DNA from 3 places in the Candidatus Enterococcus palustris genome. Region 2 is predicted to be linked to each of the others. Evidence: a T-box and tRNA genes for the amino acid it is inferred to sense, from the RefSeq annotation. Region 2 holds a T-box; the other regions hold tRNA genes.
The links. A T-box is a leader RNA that pairs with one kind of tRNA and senses whether it is charged. The one in region 2 lies ahead of serS (serine--tRNA ligase), so its partner is inferred to be a tRNA-Ser.

Region 1 (7,152 bases), 1.5 Mb from region 2:
GGTAACCTACCCATCAGAGGGGGATAACACTTGGAAACAGGTGCTAATACCGCATAACAGTCGACACCGCATGGTGTTGATTTGAAAGACGCTTTCGGGTGTCACTGATGGATGGACCCGCGGTGCATTAGCTAGTTGGTGAGGTAACGGCTCACCAAGGCCATGATGCATAGCCGACCTGAGAGGGTGATCGGCCACACTGGGACTGAGACACGGCCCAGACTCCTACGGGAGGCAGCAGTAGGGAATCTTCGGCAATGGACGAAAGTCTGACCGAGCAACGCCGCGTGAGTGAAGAAGGTTTTCGGATCGTAAAACTCTGTTGTTAGAGAAGAACAAGTAGGAGAGTAACTGCTCTTACCTTGACGGTATCTAACCAGAAAGCCACGGCTAACTACGTGCCAGCAGCCGCGGTAATACGTAGGTGGCAAGCGTTGTCCGGATTTATTGGGCGTAAAGCGAGCGCAGGCGGTTTCTTAAGTCTGATGTGAAAGCCCCCGGCTCAACCGGGGAGGGTCATTGGAAACTGGGAGACTTGAGTGCAGAAGAGGAGAGTGGAATTCCATGTGTAGCGGTGAAATGCGTAGATATATGGAGGAACACCAGTGGCGAAGGCGACTCTCTGGTCTGTAACTGACGCTGAGGCTCGAAAGCGTGGGGAGCAAACAGGATTAGATACCCTGGTAGTCCACGCCGTAAACGATGAGTGCTAAGTGTTGGAGGGTTTCCGCCCTTCAGTGCTGCAGCTAACGCATTAAGCACTCCGCCTGGGGAGTACGACCGCAAGGTTGAAACTCAAAGGAATTGACGGGGGCCCGCACAAGCGGTGGAGCATGTGGTTTAATTCGAAGCAACGCGAAGAACCTTACCAGGTCTTGACATCCTTTGACCACTCTAGAGATAGAGCTTTCCCTTCGGGGACAAAGTGACAGGTGGTGCATGGTTGTCGTCAGCTCGTGTCGTGAGATGTTGGGTTAAGTCCCGCAACGAGCGCAACCCTTATTGTTAGTTGCCATCATTCAGTTGGGCACTCTAGCGAGACTGCCGGTGACAAACCGGAGGAAGGTGGGGATGACGTCAAATCATCATGCCCCTTATGACCTGGGCTACACACGTGCTACAATGGGAAGTACAACGAGTCGCTAGGCCGCGAGGTCATGCAAATCTCTTAAAGCTTCTCTCAGTTCGGATTGTAGGCTGCAACTCGCCTACATGAAGCCGGAATCGCTAGTAATCGCGGATCAGCACGCCGCGGTGAATACGTTCCCGGGCCTTGTACACACCGCCCGTCACACCACGAAAGTTTGTAACACCCGAAGTCGGTGAGGTAACCCTTGTGGAGCCAGCCGCCTAAGGTGGGATAGATGATTGGGGTGAAGTCGTAACAAGGTAGCCGTATCGGAAGGTGCGGCTGGATCACCTCCTTTCTAAGGAATATTACGGAAACTTACACATTCGTCGACACTTTGTTCAGTTTTGAGAGGTTTACTCTCAAATTAATAAGTACCACGGGGCCTTAGCTCAGCTGGGAGAGCGCCTGCTTTGCACGCAGGAGGTCAGCGGTTCGATCCCGCTAGGCTCCATTAGTAACCAATGGGTTACTAGTATTGTTCATTGAAAACTGGATATTGAAGTAAAAAAGTAATCAAAACAAACCGAGAACACCGCGTTGAATGAGTTTTTTAATTAAAATAGTTCGAATGCTTATTTTATTGGTGACGCCTCTATCGCTAGAGAAACGAACCAAACAAACTGACCGTAAGGTCATAAGGTTAAGTGAATAAGGGCGCACGGTGGATGCCTTGGCATTAGGAGCCGATGAAGGACGGGACTAACACCGATATGCTTTGGGGAGCTGTAAGTGAGCTATGATCCAGAGATTTCCGAATGGGGAAACCCAACATCTTTTATAGGATGTTACTTGCCAGTGAATACATAGCTGGTTAGAGGTAGACGCAGAGAACTGAAACATCTTAGTACCTGCAGGAAGAGAAAGAAAATTCGATTCCCTGAGTAGCGGCGAGCGAAACGGGAAGAGCCCAAACCAACAAGCTTGCTTGTTGGGGTTGTAGGACTCCGTTGTGGTAGTCTGTCAAGATAGTCGAAGAACCTGGAAAGGTTCGCCAAAGTGGGTAATAGCCCCGTAGACGAAATGTTGGCAACACCTAGGAGGATCCTGAGTACGGCGGAACACGAGAAATTCCGTCGGAATCCGCGGGGACCATCCCGCAAGGCTAAATACTCCCTAATGACCGATAGTGAACCAGTACCGTGAGGGAAAGGTGAAAAGCACCCCGGAAGGGGAGTGAAATAGATCCTGAAACCGTGTGCCTACAACAAGTCAAAGCCCGTTAATGGGTAATGGCGTGCCTTTTGTAGAATGAACCGGCGAGTTACGATTGCATGCGAGGTTAAGGTGAAGAGCCGGAGCCGCAGCGAAAGCGAGTCTGAATAGGGCGAATGAGTATGTAGTCGTAGACCCGAAACCATGTGATCTACCCATGGCCAGGTTGAAGGTGTGGTAAAACGCACTGGAGGACCGAACCCACGTACGTTGAAAAGTGCGGGGATGAGCTGTGGGTAGCGGAGAAATTCCAAACGAACTTGGAGATAGCTGGTTCTCTCCGAAATAGCTTTAGGGCTAGCGTCGAAGTTAAGAATGATGGAGGTAGAGCACTGTTTGGACTAGGGGCCCATCTCGGGTTACCGAATTCAGATAAACTCCGAATGCCATTCATTCATATTCGGCAGTCAGACTGCGAGTGATAAGATCCGTAGTCGAAAGGGAAACAGCCCAGACCACCAGCTAAGGTCCCAAAATATATGTTAAGTGGAAAAGGATGTGGGGTTGCACAGACAACTAGGATGTTGGCTCAGAAGCAGCCACCATTTAAAGAGTGCGTAATAGCTCACTAGTCGAGTGACCCTGCGCCGAAAATGTACCGGGGCTAAACATATTACCGAAGCTGTGGATCACACCTCTGGTGTGATGGTAGGAGAGCGTTCTAAGGGCGTTGAAGGTCGATCGTGAGGACGGCTGGAGCGCTTAGAAGTGAGAATGCCGGTATGAGTAGCGAAAGACGGGTGAGAATCCCGTCCACCGTATGACTAAGGTTTCCTGGGGAAGGCTCGTCCGCCCAGGGTTAGTCGGGACCTAAGCCGAGGCCGATAGGCGTAGGCGATGGACAACAGGTTGATATTCCTGTACCAGTTGTTTTTGTTTGAGCAATGGAGGGACGCAGGAGGCTAAGGAATGCATGCGACTGGAAGTGCATGTCCAAGCAGTAAGTCTTGAGTAGAGTCAAATGCTTTACTCTATACGGACAAGCTGTGATGGGGAGGGAAATAATAGTACCGAAGTTCCTGATGTCACACTGTCAAGAAAAGCTTCTAGTGAGAAAACAACTGCCCGTACCGTAAACCGACACAGGTAGTCGAGGAGAGTATCCTAAGGTGAGCGAGCGAACTCTCGTTAAGGAACTCGGCAAAATGACCCCGTAACTTCGGGAGAAGGGGTGCTGACTTCGGTCAGCCGCAGTGAATAGGCCCAAGCGACTGTTTATCAAAAACACAGGTCTCTGCAAAATCGAAAGATGAAGTATAGGGGCTGACGCCTGCCCGGTGCTGGAAGGTTAAGAGGATGGGTTAGCTTCGGCGAAGCTCAGAATTGAAGCCCCAGTAAACGGCGGCCGTAACTATAACGGTCCTAAGGTAGCGAAATTCCTTGTCGGGTAAGTTCCGACCCGCACGAAAGGCGTAACGATTTGGGCACTGTCTCAACGAGAGACTCGGTGAAATTTTAGTACCTGTGAAGATGCAGGTTACCCGCGACAGGACGGAAAGACCCCATGGAGCTTTACTGTAGCTTGATATTGAGTGTTTGTACCACATGTACAGGATAGGTAGGAGCCGATGAACCCGGAACGCTAGTTTCGGTGGAGGCGCTGGTGGGATACTACCCTTGTGTTATGAACCCTCTAACCCGCACCACTTATCGTGGTGGGAGACAGTGTCAGGTGGGCAGTTTGACTGGGGCGGTCGCCTCCTAAAGAGTAACGGAGGCGCCCAAAGGTTCCCTCAGAATGGTTGGAAATCATTCGCAGAGTGTAAAGGCAGAAGGGAGCTTGACTGCGAGACTTACAAGTCGAGCAGGGACGAAAGTCGGGCTTAGTGATCCGGTGGTTCCGCATGGAAGGGCCATCGCTCAACGGATAAAAGCTACCCTGGGGATAACAGGCTTATCTCCCCCAAGAGTCCACATCGACGGGGAGGTTTGGCACCTCGATGTCGGCTCGTCGCATCCTGGGGCTGTAGTCGGTCCCAAGGGTTGGGCTGTTCGCCCATTAAAGCGGCACGCGAGCTGGGTTCAGAACGTCGTGAGACAGTTCGGTCCCTATCCGTCGCGGGCGTTGGAAATTTGAGAGGAGCTGTCCTTAGTACGAGAGGACCGGGATGGACTTACCGCTGGTGTACCAGTTGTTCTGCCAAGGGCATTGCTGGGTAGCTATGTAGGGAAGGGATAAACGCTGAAAGCATCTAAGTGTGAAGCCCACCTCAAGATGAGATTTCCCATTTCTTTAAGAAAGTAAGACCCCTGAGAGATGATCAGGTAGATAGGTTGGAAGTGGAAGTGCAGTGATGTACGGAGCGGACCAATACTAATCGGTCGAGGACTTAACCAAAGTAACGAAATAAAAAAGTTTTTTCGGAATGTTTGATTACTACTTCAATCCAGTTTTGAGTGAATAATCACTCAACTTAATAGTAACAACACCCAGTGTGGTGGCGATAGCGAGAAGGATACACCTGTTCCCATGCCGAACACAGAAGTTAAGCTTCTTAGCGCCGATTGTAGTGAAGGGTTTCCCTTTGTGAGAGTAGGACGTCGCCACGCTAATTATTCCGGCATAGCTCAGTTGGTAGTAGCGCATGACTGTTAATCATGATGTCGTAGGTTCGAGTCCTACTGCCGGAGTTCCTTAATATAGGATTTATGAGTAATATTTTGCTTCTTTTAACTCTGGAGAGTTGTCCGAGAGGCCGAAGGAGCATGATTGGAAATCATGTAGACGGTGAACGCTGTCTCAAGGGTTCGAATCCCTTACTCTCCGTATTAAGTTTTTATTGGCCCGTTGGTCAAGCGGTTAAGACACCGCCCTTTCACGGCGGTATCACGGGTTCGATTCCCGTACGGGTCATTTATATTTATTGGAGGTTTAGCTCAGCTGGGAGAGCACCTGCCTTACAAGCAGGGGGTCGGCGGTTCGATCCCGTCAACCTCCATTAAATTACGGTTTGGTAGTTCAGCTGGTTAGAATGCCTGCCTGTCACGCAGGAGGTCGCGGGTTCGAGTCCCGTCCAGACCGTTTCATTAATTTTTGGCGCAGTAGCTCAGTTGGTAGAGCAACGGATTGAAGCTCCGTGTGTCGGCAGTTCGATTCTGTCTTGCGCCATTTGGAGGAATAGCGAAGTGGCTAAACGCGACGGACTGTAAATCCGTTCCTTAGGGTTCAGTGGTTCGAATCCACTTTCCTCCATTACATAGTAGGGATATAGTTAAACGGTATAACTACGGTCTCCAAAACCGTCATTGTGGGTTCGATTCCTACTATCCCTGTTAATAGTTTATGGCGATTGTGGTGAAGTGGTTAACACAGCGGATTGTGGTTCCGCCATGCGTGGGTTCGATCCCCATCAGTCGCCCTTAGCTTTTAAAATTATCATATGCTTTATGGCGATTGTGGTGAAGTGGTTAACACAGCGGATTGTGGTTCCGCCACGCGTGGGTTCGATTCCCATCAGTCGCCCTTAGTTCTAATATTGGGGTATAGCCAAGCGGTAAGGCAACAGGTTTTGATCCTGTCATGCGTTGGTTCGAATCCAGCTACCCCAGTTTTCTCTAATAGAGAATGTTTCATTTATAATATGGCGGTATAGCCAAGTGGTAAGGCAGAGGTCTGCAAAACCTTCATCACCGGTTCAAATCCGGTTACCGCCTTGCAAATTTATTTCATGCCGGCGTGGCGGAATTGGCAGACGCGCTGGACTCAAAATCCAGTGCCCGCGAGGGCGTGCCGGTTCGACCCCGGCCGCCGGTATAAAAGATAAGCCAACGTTGGTGAAACGTTGGCTTGTTTTTTAATATTTTAATACATTAGTTAAAAGGAGGTTATTATGAGGAAAATAAGAGTTTATTGTTTATTTATCTTGCTAGTTGGCTATATTAGTCCAATCATTGTAAGCGCCGAAGAGATCAACGAGTATAAACTAGATGAATCTGCAGAACAACACATAGAAAACAGTTCAGAAAAATTCAGTACATACGATAATGAAGCAGAAGAAGTTATGCCTCAGAAAGAGAGTACATTAGATACTTCAAGAAGTGTGCCTGAAGTATCTAATGAAATAAAAGAAGAAAAAAGTGGGAAAGTAATTGTTGCCTCAGGAATGTTCGGAACGAGTAAATGGCAAATAGATAATTCTGGAGCTTTACATATAGGTAGTGGTGACTTTATAAATACTAGAAATAGTTCACCTTGGTTTCCATATAGAAATCAAATTAATAAAATAGTTTTTGATGGACCTGTGAAAGCTAGCAACAATTCCTCAAATCTTTTTTCTAATTTAGATCGAGTTGTCGAATTTGAGAATCTTGGTGAGTTTGATACAAGTAATGTTACTCTAATGCGAGATATGTTTTCAAATACAAGTAGCTTAGTAAGTTTAGATTTATCTCATTTTGATACAAGCCGAGTAATTGATATGGGATTCATGTTTTCTTACGCAAGCAGTTTAACAAACTTAAATTTATCAAGTTTTAATACAAGCAATGTAGTTTATATGAGAAGTATGTTCTTTGGGACGCAAAATATAGATCATTTAGATTTATCAAACTTTGACACAGGTCATGTAGAAGATATGAGTGGTATGTTTATGAGAAGTGGAGTAAAAAACTTCGATATCAGTCGTTTTGATACAAGTAATGCAACAGACATGAGTGGTATGTTTAGTGGTCTTGATTTGGATGGTTTAGATCTATCTCATTTTGATACAAGCCAAGTGACAAACATGTCAGCTATGTTTGGCTGGAGTCAAATAACGAACTTAAATGTTTCTAGCTTTGAAACAGCTCAAGTCAAAAACATGGATGAA
Region 2 (7,152 bases):
TTCTTTAGAAGGTAAGATTTCATAGCCATCGCTACGTAAATGATCGATTACAGTTGAAACAGAATCAACTGTTTCTGGATGAATATCATGCATCAATACGATTGTGTCATTATAGGCAGTATCATCTATACGCTTGATGATTGCTTGGGCGTTGTGACTTTGCCAATCTTGAGAGTCTACAGACCATTGAATGATTGGTTTCCTAATGATTGCAGCGACATCCTTGTTTACAGCACCATAAGGAGGTCTAAAGTCAGTTGGAATCTTACCGATCGCATGATAAATGGCTTTGTCTGTGTTTTGAACTTCATCTTTTACTCTTTGAGCATCGACTCCAGTTAGTTGTGGATGTGAATAAGAATGACTAGCTACTTCATGGCCTTCTTCGGCTACTCGTTTTACAAGCGCTTCATGCTTTACAACATTTTGTCCTAACATAAAGAAGGTGGCTTTGACCCCTTTTTCTTTTAGAATATCTAAAAGTCGAGGTGTTGTTTCAGGATTTGGACCATCATCAAAAGTCAATGAAATATACTTCTTGTTTGGATCTAAAGGTTCCGGTAGGGCATCTTTGATGGAAGAAAAATCGACAAATTCTGGATTCACATAACCAGCAATATCTTTATAAGACAATGTGATTTCATTCTTACCAGTTGAGTTATCAGGCAGGCCCAATTTGATTTTATCAGGATAATAGGTAAAGGCAGTTTTATCTAGTGAAAGATTGGGCAGATTGAGTACATCGTCAATGATAGTATTGCCATCAGAATTCTCATCAAGTAATTGCTGTTGAACAACTTGCTGGACAGCTAGCATATTTGCTTCATTCGAGAAAATATCTTGGAGTGTCAATGGCTGTTTTGTTTTTTGATTGACAAATACTGTGTTTTTACCCAGTTCAGTCTTTTCAGACCAATCACCTTTTTCTTGTTCCCAGGTATAAGTGTCAATAGCTGGGAGGTAACCAACCACCTGATCACTGATTTTGTTTATCTTCATATGCCCGACAATTTTTATAGGAACCTCTTTGAAGCTATTTTTTTTAGAAGTTTCTATTAAGGTAGTTAATTCAGTTTTTATTGCTTGGAATTGAGGGACAACGTCTGTGGCAACAGGTTCATAGATTAGCGTCTGGACATTTCCATCTGTTTTTTCTACTTCAGAACTTTCAAGATCCTCTAGTTTTTGAGATTTTCGAATTTTTTCTAAAAGCGTTACTTCTTTTTGCTTATACTGGCGTTCATCTTCAACTTCATTTAGTTTATCTTGCTTATGCTGCATGGCATAGGTTGCATAAACACCACCGCAGATGAAAATAAGTAAAATACTCAATATAGATACAAAAGCGATCTTTTTTGAAAAAATGTGATTATTTCTTTCACGTCGGCTATTTCTAGTTCCTCGTGGGTGATTTTTTCTGTCCATAACGTTTGATCCCTCTAATTTATAAATTTGACTGCGTGCAGTAATTCAAATGTATCATGCTTGATTTATTCTTTCAACAAACATAATGGCAAATTAGCGATTCTTTTTATTTATTTAATTAATTTCAAATTACCCATGTAAGGAACTAAAACTTCTGGAATAGTTACTGAGCCATCTTCGTTTTGATAATTTTCTAAAATGGCAGCGACTGTCCGTCCGACAGCTAGACCAGATCCATTTAAAGTGTGGGCGTATTGAACTTTGTCATTTTCATCACGGTAACGAATCATAGCGCGTCGTGCTTGGAAATCTTCACAGTTTGAACAAGAACTAATTTCACGGTAGGCATTTTGTGCCGGGATCCAGACTTCTAAGTCATATGTTTTCGCAGCTGAGAAGCCCATATCGCCTGTAGCTAGTGACATGACACGATAAGGAAGGTTCAATTTTTGTAGAATATCTTCAGCATTAGCAGTCATTTTTTCTAACTCTTCATAAGAATTTTCAGCATCACTGAATTTCACCATTTCTACTTTATTGAATTGATGCAGGCGAATCAAGCCTCGTGTATCACGACCAGCACTTCCAGCTTCAGAACGGAAAGACGGGCTAAGAGCTGTAAAGTAAATCGGTAAATCTTTGCCATCTAAAATTTCATTATTATAGTAATTTGTCAATGGTACTTCAGCAGTAGGAATCAAGGTCATATCCGTTCCTTCTAGCTGAAAAACGTCTTCTTTGAATTTAGGGAATTGACCAGTACCAAACATAGAGTTGCTATTTACGATATATGGTGTCATCATTTCAGTGTACCCGTGGTCATAAACATGCATATCCAACATGAAATTGTATAGCGCACGTTCTAATCTAGCACCGAGTCCTTTATAATAAACAAACCGACTTCCTGAAACTTTTGCTCCGCGTTCAAAATCAAGAATATCTAGATTTTCAGCTACATCCCAGTGTGGTTTCGGTTCAAAAGCAAAACTTCTAGGTTCACTCCAACGGCGTACTTCAACATTGTCTTCTTCATCAGCTCCTACAGGGACTGAGCTGTGAGGTAAATTTGGTAAGGTTGTAGAAATTTCTTGAAGTTTAGCATCGATCTCTTCGATTTCAGTATCAAGAGCTTTGATATTCCCGCCGACTTCTTTCATCTCAGCAATTTTTGCAGTGCCATCTTCTTTATTTCTTTTTAATTGCGCGATTTCAGCAGAAACATCGTTACGATATTTTTTCAGTTCTTCAGATTTAACTAATAAGTTACGTCGGCTTTCATCTAAACGTAAGAACTCTACTAATACTTCTTCCTTTACACCACGTGTTTTTAATTTTGCTTGGACTTCATTGAAATTTTGACGAATCATTTTTACATCTAACATAATTACTCCTCCTTAATATAAAAGCGTAGCAGGCTCTTCCAACTCCGACTAGAAAATAGGAAAAATCGATTGTGGTGCTTTTTACCACAAGCTATTTTTATCTTTTTCCTAAGGAGTTAGCCCGCGTAGCTAGATAACCTTGTAGTAAAATAAAAAGTCACTTCATCCCCAGAAAAATATTCTTGGGACGAAATGACTTGAATTTCGCGGTACCACCCAAGTTCAGCTAAATGCTGCCCTTGTATTGCAGATAACGGCTGCAACCGGTCTGACTTATCTCGCCAAACGCATGTAACAGAGACGGACTTCTTTATAGTAGAATATTTGCTCTCACCACCGCAAACTCTCTTTGATTCAAGGCTATAAATACTTTTTCTCTTTGCTTGTCATTAGGATACAAAACTTTTGTTTGGATGTCAACCGTCGTAAATCAATTTCTTTTTAAAGGTAAGTGAATAATAAAGGATGTCCAACGATTATCAGAAGTTGCGTAGATGTATCCACCATGTAAAGCTATGATACTTTGTGCAATAGCTAAACCAAGCCCTGTTCCGCCTGTTTCTTGTGAGCGAGATTCTTCTACACGATAAAAACGGTCAAACAATTGATCTAAAGATTTCTTAGGAATCGGTGGACCATCATTTCTAACAGCAATGACAGCTTCTGTGCCGACTTTCTCTACATCGATCACGATGTTTTCCCCGCCTTTTCCATATTTAAGGGCATTAGATAAAAGATTGTTGAAGACGCGGACTAACTTTTCCGTATCGCCATCCATTTTTATTGACGCTGGATTAGCATTAACTTGAATTGTCATCCCGTTCTTATCCGCTTCGAGCTCGAAATCAGCTGCAAGTTGTTCAATCAATTGTGCCATATCAAAACTGATTGAATTAATAGGAACGGAAGGTTGTCGAACTTTTGTATACTCAAAGAGATCATCAACGAGTAGTTTCATCTGTTTGGCTTTCACATAAGCTGTATGTGTATATTTTAGCAGATCCTCTTCACTATGAAATTGTCGATCCTCAATCAAACCTAAATACCCTATAATAGAAGTTAAAGGTGTTCGGATATCATGACTTACGTTTGTAATCAGTTCATCTTTTGATTTTTCTATCTTACGTTCATCTTCAATTGCTGCAACAGTACTGTCAACTAAACCATTGATACTAGTAACTACTTTTGCTAAATCACCACTTAACTCAAACGGAATACGATGATCATAATTACCATCAGCTATATAATGCAGCTCACTGATAATATGTCGTAATTGCATTTGACGATACCGACGAATCAAACGCCAGTAAAGAACACCAACATCAACTACAAAGAATATCGGGATAACAAATTTGCTCAAACTCCAAAATAAATCTGTATTCAGTTCTGTAGCAAAAGCGCCTTTTGTTGCCCAAATGATTCCTTGTAATGTTTGGTTACCACTCAAGATGACCGTAATTGAGACATTTAATAGAAGCAACAGGATAATCGTGACAATTCCTTCAGCAAGTAATTCGCTGATTTCCTTTGAAGTTAAGGTGATTCGTTTTTGTTTTTCAATTTTCTTTTGTCTAACGAGCATCGATCTTATATCCAACTCCCCAAACTGTTTGAATGACTTTTTCTCCACCAGTTGCTTCTTCTATCTTATCTCTCAGGTGACTGACGTGAACCATAACTGTTTTAGCAGAAACGATACTTTCTTGCTGCCATACGCGTTCAAATATTTCATCAGCACTAAAAACGCGATTTGGATGACTAGCCAATAGATATAAAATCCCAAACTCTAAAGCGGTCAATTGAATTTCTTTTCCATCGACAGTTTTTACTTCGTGAGAATCTTTGTTGATGATCAATGAGCCAGTTTCAAGTACATCTGGTTCATCTGATTTAAGCTGCATTTGACTACGTCTTAAGATAGACTTAACACGAGCCATAACTTCTAGTGGATTAAATGGTTTTGTAACATAATCATCTGCTCCAGCTACAAGACCTTTGATTTTATCCATGTCAGTTGTTTTAGCAGTCAACATAATAATCGGGATTTGAGATTCTTTTCGCAGCTCTTTTACGACTTGCATACCATCCATAACTGGCATCATGATATCTAAAATAAGTAAATCAATATCTGATATCGTTCGAATCTTAGACAAGGCTTCTTTCCCATCATATGCTTTGACCACTTCATAACCTTCATTGTGAATATAAATACTCAGCAGTTCTACAATTTCTTTATCATCATCTGCAACTAAAATTTTCATATCATTCATTTCCTCCATATATATAGTAGAATTCTTCTCCTACATTCTAACAAAAAAACAGAAAAAAGGACAAAAACAAAGAGAAGTTACGGTAAATTTAGAATATGTTACAAAAAATTAAGAAACAGGCTAAAAAAGATCGTTTTTAGGGTCAAAAACGAACAATAAAGAACAAAAGTAATAAAACAATCGGTAACGAAAAAAAGTTTGAAAAAAGTGCAAATTTTAGTTGACCTAAGCGTATAATCTTGGTATATTATATCTTGTCGCAAGGCACCGATGAAACACGCCGAACGATAGGAATAATATAACAATCCAAGTTTGAAAAAAACTTTGGAAATCAGGTGAAAAACTTGTTGACAAACAATGATTAACCTGATAAACTAGTGAAGTTGTCGCAAGAAACAAAGACAGCTGAACGAAAAATAGAATAACATTTCAGGTTTTAAAAAAACTTGAAAAATCAGGAAAAAAGTTGTTGACAAATAACAAGCAACCTGATAAACTAATGAAGTTGTCGCGAAACATTCGATAACATCAAGCAGAAAAAACTTTGAAACTTTTTTAAAAAAAGTGTTGACATCAAATCGAAGATTTGATATGATATAAAAGTTGCTGCGAGGTAACACAGTAGACCTTTGAAAACTGAACAAAGTAAGACGAACCAAATGTGTAGGTTGTTTTTACAACGGTAAAAACAAACAACAATTTTTAACAAAGCGAAGCAATATGCTAGCAAACAAATGAGCTTAACAATCTTCGGATTGTGTTCAACTTTTATTATGAGAGTTTGATCCTGGCTCAGGACGAACGCTGGCGGCGTGCCTAATACATGCAAGTCGAACGCTTCTTTTCTACCGAGTGCTTGCACTCATTTGAAAAGAGGAGTGGCGGACGGGTGAGTAACACGTGGGTAACCTACCCATCAGAGGGGGATAACACTTGGAAACAGGTGCTAATACCGCATAACAGTCGACACCGCATGGTGTTGATTTGAAAGACGCTTTCGGGTGTCACTGATGGATGGACCCGCGGTGCATTAGCTAGTTGGTGAGGTAACGGCTCACCAAGGCCATGATGCATAGCCGACCTGAGAGGGTGATCGGCCACACTGGGACTGAGACACGGCCCAGACTCCTACGGGAGGCAGCAGTAGGGAATCTTCGGCAATGGACGAAAGTCTGACCGAGCAACGCCGCGTGAGTGAAGAAGGTTTTCGGATCGTAAAACTCTGTTGTTAGAGAAGAACAAGTAGGAGAGTAACTGCTCTTACCTTGACGGTATCTAACCAGAAAGCCACGGCTAACTACGTGCCAGCAGCCGCGGTAATACGTAGGTGGCAAGCGTTGTCCGGATTTATTGGGCGTAAAGCGAGCGCAGGCGGTTTCTTAAGTCTGATGTGAAAGCCCCCGGCTCAACCGGGGAGGGTCATTGGAAACTGGGAGACTTGAGTGCAGAAGAGGAGAGTGGAATTCCATGTGTAGCGGTGAAATGCGTAGATATATGGAGGAACACCAGTGGCGAAGGCGACTCTCTGGTCTGTAACTGACGCTGAGGCTCGAAAGCGTGGGGAGCAAACAGGATTAGATACCCTGGTAGTCCACGCCGTAAACGATGAGTGCTAAGTGTTGGAGGGTTTCCGCCCTTCAGTGCTGCAGCTAACGCATTAAGCACTCCGCCTGGGGAGTACGACCGCAAGGTTGAAACTCAAAGGAATTGACGGGGGCCCGCACAAGCGGTGGAGCATGTGGTTTAATTCGAAGCAACGCGAAGAACCTTACCAGGTCTTGACATCCTTTGACCACTCTAGAGATAGAGCTTTCCCTTCGGGGACAAAGTGACAGGTGGTGCATGGTTGTCGTCAGCTCGTGTCGTGAGATGTTGGGTTAAGTCCCGCAACGAGCGCAACCCTTATTGTTAGTTGCCATCATTCAGTTGGGCACTCTAGCGAGACTGCCGGTGACAAACCGGAGGAAGGTGGGGATGACGTCAAATCATCATGCCCCTTATGACCTGGGCTACACACGTGCTACAATGGGAAGTACAACGAGTCGCTAGGCCGCGAGGTCATGCAAATCTCTTAA
Region 3 (7,152 bases), 470 kb from region 2:
TGGAGGCGCTGGTGGGATACTACCCTTGTGTTATGAACCCTCTAACCCGCACCACTTATCGTGGTGGGAGACAGTGTCAGGTGGGCAGTTTGACTGGGGCGGTCGCCTCCTAAAGAGTAACGGAGGCGCCCAAAGGTTCCCTCAGAATGGTTGGAAATCATTCGCAGAGTGTAAAGGCAGAAGGGAGCTTGACTGCGAGACTTACAAGTCGAGCAGGGACGAAAGTCGGGCTTAGTGATCCGGTGGTTCCGCATGGAAGGGCCATCGCTCAACGGATAAAAGCTACCCTGGGGATAACAGGCTTATCTCCCCCAAGAGTCCACATCGACGGGGAGGTTTGGCACCTCGATGTCGGCTCGTCGCATCCTGGGGCTGTAGTCGGTCCCAAGGGTTGGGCTGTTCGCCCATTAAAGCGGCACGCGAGCTGGGTTCAGAACGTCGTGAGACAGTTCGGTCCCTATCCGTCGCGGGCGTTGGAAATTTGAGAGGAGCTGTCCTTAGTACGAGAGGACCGGGATGGACTTACCGCTGGTGTACCAGTTGTTCTGCCAAGGGCATTGCTGGGTAGCTATGTAGGGAAGGGATAAACGCTGAAAGCATCTAAGTGTGAAGCCCACCTCAAGATGAGATTTCCCATTTCTTTAAGAAAGTAAGACCCCTGAGAGATGATCAGGTAGATAGGTTGGAAGTGGAAGTGCAGTGATGTACGGAGCGGACCAATACTAATCGGTCGAGGACTTAACCAAAGTAACGAAATAAAAAAGTTTTTTCGGAATGTTTGATTACTACTTCAATCCAGTTTTGAGTGAATAATCACTCAACTTAATAGTAACAACACCCAGTGTGGTGGCGATAGCGAGAAGGATACACCTGTTCCCATGCCGAACACAGAAGTTAAGCTTCTTAGCGCCGATTGTAGTGAAGGGTTTCCCTTTGTGAGAGTAGGACGTCGCCACGCTAAAGTGTTGTCTTGGAGGTTTAGCTCAGCTGGGAGAGCACCTGCCTTACAAGCAGGGGGTCGGCGGTTCGATCCCGTCAACCTCCATTTTTTGAGCCGTTAGCTCAGTTGGTAGAGCATCTGACTTTTAATCAGAGGGTCGCAGGTTCGAGCCCTGCACGGCTCATAGAAATATTTTGCGGGTGTGGCGGAATTGGCAGACGCACTAGATTTAGGATCTAGCGCCTTACGGCGTGGGGGTTCAAGTCCCTTCACCCGCATTTTTAGTCTCGTTTTAATACTAGGCGATTATAACGCCGGCTTAGCTCAGTTGGTAGAGCATCTGATTTGTAATCAGAGGGTCGAGGGTTCAAATCCTTTAGCCGGCATCCAGACTGCGGAAATAGCTCAGTGGTAGAGCACCACCTTGCCAAGGTGGGGGTCGCGGGTTCGAACCCCGTTTTCCGCTTTGCTTGTTCTTTCGCCGGGGTGGCGGAACTGGCAGACGCACAGGACTTAAAATCCTGCGGTGAGTGATCACCGTACCGGTTCGATTCCGGTCCTCGGCATTGCTTTGAGACACTATGAATGGCAATTGTAAAATTGACAGAATAGATGTTAACAAGTACGAAGCAGATGGATACATCTGACTTTGATCCTTGTTTTAGCACCCATAGCTCAACTGGATAGAGTGCTTGACTACGAATCAAGAGGTTAGGGGTTCGACTCCCTTTGGGTGCATTTGTAAATACGGGAAGTAGCTCAGCTTGGTAGAGCACTTGGTTTGGGACCAAGGGGTCGCAGGTTCGAATCCTGTCTTCCCGATTTATTTTGTGGGGCCTTAGCTCAGATGGGAGAGCGCCTGCTTTGCACGCAGGAGGTCAGCGGTTCGATCCCGCTAGGCTCCATTAGTACTTTTATATTTTCGCGGTGTAGCTCAGCTGGCTAGAGCGTCCGGTTCATACCCGGGAGGTCGGGGGTTCGATCCCCTTCGCCGCGATATTTCTTTTTAAGAGCCAAGGACCTTTAGCTCAGTTGGTTAGAGCAGACGGCTCATAACCGTCCGGTCGTAGGTTCGAGTCCTACAAGGTCCATTGTAGTGACGATATAATTAATAGTACTTTTTATTTCGGAGGATTACCCAAGTCCGGCTGAAGGGAACGGTCTTGAAAACCGTCAGGCGGGTAAAACCGTGCAAGGGTTCGAATCCCTTATCCTCCTTACAAAGTTCCTATAAAGGAATAATGTTACTTTTTCTATAAGATTACTTGTAGATATTATCGCGGGGTGGAGCAGTCAGGTAGCTCGTCGGGCTCATAACCCGAAGGTCGTAGGTTCAAATCCTGCCCCCGCAATTGCTTTTAATATTTAGTTAAAGGCGTAAGTAATAAAGTGATGCAATACATTTTTGGTTTGGTAGTTCAGCTGGTTAGAATGCCTGCCTGTCACGCAGGAGGTCGCGGGTTCGAGTCCCGTCCAGACCGTTTTAAAGTATTGCGGGTGTAGTTTAGTGGTAAAACCACAGCCTTCCAAGCTGTTGTCGCGAGTTCGATTCTCGTCACCCGCTTTATGGGCCTATAGCTCAGCTGGTTAGAGCGCACGCCTGATAAGCGTGAGGTCGATGGTTCGAGTCCATTTAGGCCCATTTTTTAAATTATTTTCTTGGGGAAGTACTCAAGTGGCTGAAGAGGCGCCCCTGCTAAGGGTGTAGGTCGGGAAACCGGCGCGAGGGTTCAAATCCCTCCTTCTCCGTTTCATAGCGGCCCGTTGGTCAAGCGGTTAAGACACCGCCCTTTCACGGCGGTATCACGGGTTCGATTCCCGTACGGGTCATTTTTTAATATTTATACCGGAGGATTACCCAAGTCCGGCTGAAGGGAACGGTCTTGAAAACCGTCAGGCGGGTAAAACCGTGCAAGGGTTCGAATCCCTTATCCTCCTTATTTTGAAATTTTAAGTTCTTAGATACTTGAAATAGTCAAATACTATTATCGCGGGGTGGAGCAGTCAGGTAGCTCGTCGGGCTCATAACCCGAAGGTCGTAGGTTCAAATCCTGCCCCCGCAATTGCTTTTAGAGTATTTAAAAGCGAGAGTAATATAGTGATGCAATACTTTTACCTTGGTTTGGTAGTTCAGCTGGTTAGAATGCCTGCCTGTCACGCAGGAGGTCGCGGGTTCGAGTCCCGTCCAGACCGTTTCATTAATTTTTGGCGCAGTAGCTCAGTTGGTAGAGCAACGGATTGAAGCTCCGTGTGTCGGCAGTTCGATTCTGTCTTGCGCCATTTCAAAGAAGAAACATGCGGGTGTAGTTTAGTGGTAAAACCACAGCCTTCCAAGCTGTTGTCGCGAGTTCGATTCTCGTCACCCGCTTTTTTTCTTTAAGGGCCTATAGCTCAGCTGGTTAGAGCGCACGCCTGATAAGCGTGAGGTCGATGGTTCGAGTCCATTTAGGCCCATAAATTCAAAAGGCCCGTTGGTCAAGCGGTTAAGACACCGCCCTTTCACGGCGGTATCACGGGTTCGATTCCCGTACGGGTCATGTATTCAAAACATTTTGCTAACGGCTGAATGTTTTTTTATTTTTTTAAAAAATAATTTTATGAAAACGTTGACATCGTTGCTGTAATAAGGTATTCTATGCTTGTACACAACAAGTAAATAAATGGATAGTGATTGTTTAAATACAAGCTAAACCTAATTTTTCCAATGAGGAGGAGATTCTTCTTTTTTGGAAAGGTTGGGTTTTTCTTTTTTTACAATTAAAGGAGATAGATGCGAAGAAGGGAGTGAAAAGATGATTATTCAAAAAATTTTGAATAATAATGTTGTGATTACGTTGGATGTGAATGAACAAGAACAAATTGTGATGGGACGTGGTATTGCATTTAAAAGAAAAATTGGCGATTTTATTCCAGAAGAACAGGTTGATCAAATATTTCGTTTGGCTAATCAGGATGTTTCATTGAAGTTTCAAGAGTTGTTGGAAGAGTTGCCTTTAGAAGTAATGCAGTTATCGGATGAAATTATTAAGTATGCCAAGACAAAACTTGGTAGAAAGTTAAACGATACGATCTTCATTTCTCTAACCGATCATCTTCATACAGCTTTAGAACGAATAAGGCAAGGAATAGAAGTGAAAAATTTTTTGCTATGGGACATTAAACGTTTTTTTGCAGATGAATATTTTATTGGCAGTAAAGCTGTAGAGATGGTCAAGGAAAAATTTGATGTACAACTAACTGAAGATGAAGCTGGATTTATCGCTTTACATCTGGTCAATGCGGAGATGGATGAAGAAGTTGGCAATGTTTATGCACTAACAAAAATTATGCAGGAAATTACGAATATTGTTAAATACCATTTCAAGATTACTTTTAATGAGGATTCTGTCTATTTTTATCGTTTTAGTACTCATTTAAAATTTTTCGCTTACCGTTTATTAAATCATAAAGAATTTCATGGTGCAGATGATGGAGAATTGTATGAAGTAATCAAGAAAAAGTATCGTAATGCATATAATTGTGTAAATAAAATTTCTGAGTTCTTAACTGAAAGTTATCACTATAGTGTTTCTAAGGAAGAGAAAATGTATTTGATCATTCATATTGCACGGGTAGTGCATACGAATCGTTAGCAAGGTTACTAAATTTTAGCATAGATTACGAATAGGATGAAAGGTGGGTAGGATTATCAACAAAAGAAAAAATTTGGATAGTGACATTAAGTTGGCTAAACCTTCAAAAGTAAAGTATTAAAAAAACGAAACTTTGGAGGAACAAAAAATGGGAAAATATCATGATTTAGCAGAAAAGATTGTTAACAATGTAGGTGGAAAAGAAAATATTAATAGTTTGACACATTGTATTACACGCTTACGTTTTAAGTTGAAAGATGAATCAAAAGCAAATGACGATGTTCTAAAAAATATGGACGGCGTTGTGACTGTAATGAAGAGCGGTGGACAATATCAAGTGGTAATTGGGAATCATGTACCAGCCGTTTATGAAGATGTTGTAACTATTGCTGGGATTTCAGCAGATGCAGAGCAAGAGTCATCTGGGGGCAATCTATTCAATCGTTTGATTGACATTTTAAGTGGGTGTTTCCAACCATTCTTAGGAGCGTTAGCTGCAGCAGGGATGGTAAAAGGTTTAAACGCATTACTTGTTTTCTTGAAATTATATTCAGCTACTTCTGGAACTTATACAATGTTAAATGGTATTGGTGATGCGATATTTTACTTCATGCCAGTGATTTTAGGTTATACAGCAGCTAGAAAATTCAATTTAAACCCAATGGTGGGTATTGTGATTGGGGCAGCTCTTTGTTACCCTACAGTGCAAGGAAGCGCCTTACAAGCAGCATTTGAAACAACTGCTGGGGCTGGTGCAGCAGCGCCTTATAGTTTATTAGGCTTACCTGCTTATGATACATTTTTAGGTATTCCTTGGGTAGGTGCTGGTTATACGAGTAGTGTTGTACCAATCATATTCATTGTTGCTTTTGCAGCACAAATTCAAAAACTATTCAAAAAACTTATTCCTGAAGTTGTTCAGACTTTCTTAGTACCATTCTTTGTATTATTGATTGCATTACCAGTTGGTTTCTTAGTAATCGGTCCAATCATCAGTATGTTGACAGATTTACTAAGTGCTGGGTTCCAATCTTTGATGGGCTTCTCACCAGCATTATATGGCGTTATTCTTGGTTTCTTCTGGCAAGTATTGGTTATTTTCGGTTTACACTGGAGTGTTGTACCGCTTGCTATTATGCAAATTACACAAGAAGGAGCAAGTCAAGTATTGGTTGGTTCTTTTGCAGCAAGTTTTGCACAAACTGCAGTAGTTATGGCAATGTTCTTTAAATTAAAAGATGCAAAAATGAAAGCGCTATGTCCTCCAGCAATCATTTCTGGAATTTTTGGAGTAACTGAGCCTGCAATTTACGGTATTACTTTACCAAGAAAAACACCGTTCATTTTTTCAATGATCGGAGCAGCAGTTGGTGGTTTGTATTTAATGATCAATGGGGTAACTTCTTATACAATGGGCGGATTAGGAATTTTCGGTGTGTTAAACTTTATCAATGGTGATGATGCGAGTGGAATGATTCATTCTTTCGTTGCAATCTTGATTGCTGTCGTAATTGGTTTTACATTAACATTCTTCTTCTGGAAAGATGATACAGTTGTAGAAGAAGTAACTGAAAATAAAAAAGCTCAAAAAGCAATAAAAGAAGCCGTTTTAAGTCCAGTTAAAGGACGTGTTTTACCATTAAGTAAAGCAAGTGATCAAGCATTCGCACAAGGTGCTTTAGGAAAAGGTGTTTTGATCGAACCAACAGAAGGCGTTGTTAGAGCACCATTTGATGGCACAGTTATGACATTATTCCCAACATTACATGCGATTGGTTTGATATCAGATCAAGGGATGGAATTATTGATTCATATCGGTATGGATACAGTTCAGTTAGAAGGAAATGGTTTTGAAGGAAAAGTAGCACAAGGCGATAAAGTGAAAAAAGGACAAGTCTTAGTTACATTTGATATCGAGGCGATCAAAGCAGCTGGTTATAGTGTTGAAACACCAGTGATCGTTACTAATACTAGTGACTATTTAGATATCGTTGAAACACAAGAAGGTGAAGTAACTTCAAACGATACATTAATTACTGGATTAACTTAAAAAAATAGATGAGAGTGGAACCTGCAGTAAGAGAGGATAGTTTTACTGCAGGTTTGGAAAGAAAGGAATTTTGAAATGGCATTTAGAAAAGACTTTTTATGGGGCGGCGCAACAGCTGCCAATCAATGTGAAGGTGGCTATAACGAAGGCGGACGTGGGTTAGCGAACGTAGATCTTGCCCCTGTTGGACCAGATCGTTTCCCAGTAATCACTGGTGAAAAGAAAATGTTTGCTTTTGATGACGAACATTTTTACCCAGCCCAAAATGCAATCGACATGTACCATCGCTATAAAGAAGATATCGCGTTGTTTGGCGAAATGGGCTTTAAAACCTACCGTTTATCGATCGCTTGGAGCCGTATTTTCCCTCTGGGAGACGAAACAGAGCCGAATGAGGAAGGGTTGAAGTTCTATGAAGATTTGTTCAAAGAATGCCGCAAACACAATATAGAACCCCTTGTAACCATCACTCACTTTGATTGTCCTATGCACTTAGTGGAAAAATATGGTGCATGGCGCAGTCGTGAAAT

Region 1: it has a tRNA-Ser gene. The T-box ahead of serS (serine--tRNA ligase) is inferred to sense a tRNA for this amino acid. The anticodon was not compared.
Region 3: it has a tRNA-Ser gene. The T-box ahead of serS (serine--tRNA ligase) is inferred to sense a tRNA for this amino acid. The anticodon was not compared.

The regions. Positions count from the first base shown of each region.
Region 1 is NZ_CP147244.1:976,558-983,709, reverse strand. It holds rRNA gene A5821_RS04640 (16S ribosomal RNA) at 1-1,427, shown strand, start outside; tRNA gene A5821_RS04635 (tRNA-Ala) at 1,511-1,583, shown strand; rRNA gene A5821_RS04630 (23S ribosomal RNA) at 1,771-4,682, shown strand; rRNA gene rrf (5S ribosomal RNA) at 4,779-4,894, shown strand; tRNA gene A5821_RS04620 (tRNA-Asn) at 4,902-4,975, shown strand; tRNA gene A5821_RS04615 (tRNA-Ser) at 5,023-5,111, shown strand; tRNA gene A5821_RS04610 (tRNA-Glu) at 5,127-5,198, shown strand; tRNA gene A5821_RS04605 (tRNA-Val) at 5,211-5,283, shown strand; tRNA gene A5821_RS04600 (tRNA-Asp) at 5,293-5,366, shown strand; tRNA gene A5821_RS04595 (tRNA-Phe) at 5,381-5,453, shown strand; tRNA gene A5821_RS04590 (tRNA-Tyr) at 5,457-5,537, shown strand; tRNA gene A5821_RS04585 (tRNA-Trp) at 5,547-5,617, shown strand; tRNA gene A5821_RS04580 (tRNA-His) at 5,631-5,703, shown strand; tRNA gene A5821_RS04575 (tRNA-His) at 5,735-5,807, shown strand; tRNA gene A5821_RS04570 (tRNA-Gln) at 5,822-5,893, shown strand; tRNA gene A5821_RS04565 (tRNA-Cys) at 5,928-5,998, shown strand; tRNA gene A5821_RS04560 (tRNA-Leu) at 6,015-6,098, shown strand; gene A5821_RS04555 (bacterial Ig-like domain-containing protein) at 6,175-7,152, shown strand, end outside.
Region 2 is NZ_CP147244.1:2,435,859-2,443,010, reverse strand. It holds gene A5821_RS11495 (polysaccharide deacetylase family protein) at 1-1,425, opposite strand, end outside; gene serS (serine--tRNA ligase) at 1,536-2,807, opposite strand; T-box leader at 2,988-3,199, opposite strand; gene A5821_RS11485 (sensor histidine kinase) at 3,238-4,389, opposite strand; gene A5821_RS11480 (response regulator transcription factor) at 4,379-5,068, opposite strand; rRNA gene A5821_RS11475 (16S ribosomal RNA) at 5,847-7,152, shown strand, end outside.
Region 3 is NZ_CP147244.1:1,968,971-1,976,122, reverse strand. It holds rRNA gene A5821_RS09470 (23S ribosomal RNA) at 1-746, shown strand, start outside; rRNA gene rrf (5S ribosomal RNA) at 843-958, shown strand; tRNA gene A5821_RS09460 (tRNA-Val) at 973-1,045, shown strand; tRNA gene A5821_RS09455 (tRNA-Lys) at 1,052-1,124, shown strand; tRNA gene A5821_RS09450 (tRNA-Leu) at 1,137-1,218, shown strand; tRNA gene A5821_RS09445 (tRNA-Thr) at 1,254-1,326, shown strand; tRNA gene A5821_RS09440 (tRNA-Gly) at 1,335-1,406, shown strand; tRNA gene A5821_RS09435 (tRNA-Leu) at 1,421-1,506, shown strand; tRNA gene A5821_RS09430 (tRNA-Arg) at 1,605-1,678, shown strand; tRNA gene A5821_RS09425 (tRNA-Pro) at 1,689-1,762, shown strand; tRNA gene A5821_RS09420 (tRNA-Ala) at 1,773-1,845, shown strand; tRNA gene A5821_RS09415 (tRNA-Met) at 1,864-1,937, shown strand; tRNA gene A5821_RS09410 (tRNA-Ile) at 1,958-2,031, shown strand; tRNA gene A5821_RS09405 (tRNA-Ser) at 2,069-2,158, shown strand; tRNA gene A5821_RS09400 (tRNA-Met) at 2,219-2,292, shown strand; tRNA gene A5821_RS09395 (tRNA-Asp) at 2,348-2,421, shown strand; tRNA gene A5821_RS09390 (tRNA-Gly) at 2,434-2,504, shown strand; tRNA gene A5821_RS09385 (tRNA-Ile) at 2,509-2,582, shown strand; tRNA gene A5821_RS09380 (tRNA-Ser) at 2,602-2,689, shown strand; tRNA gene A5821_RS09375 (tRNA-Glu) at 2,699-2,770, shown strand; tRNA gene A5821_RS09370 (tRNA-Ser) at 2,789-2,878, shown strand; tRNA gene A5821_RS09365 (tRNA-Met) at 2,930-3,003, shown strand; tRNA gene A5821_RS09360 (tRNA-Asp) at 3,060-3,133, shown strand; tRNA gene A5821_RS09355 (tRNA-Phe) at 3,148-3,220, shown strand; tRNA gene A5821_RS09350 (tRNA-Gly) at 3,238-3,308, shown strand; tRNA gene A5821_RS09345 (tRNA-Ile) at 3,321-3,394, shown strand; tRNA gene A5821_RS09340 (tRNA-Glu) at 3,406-3,477, shown strand; gene licT (BglG family transcription antiterminator LicT) at 3,733-4,572, shown strand; gene A5821_RS09330 (beta-glucoside-specific PTS transporter subunit IIABC) at 4,721-6,622, shown strand; gene A5821_RS09325 (6-phospho-beta-glucosidase) at 6,698-7,152, shown strand, end outside.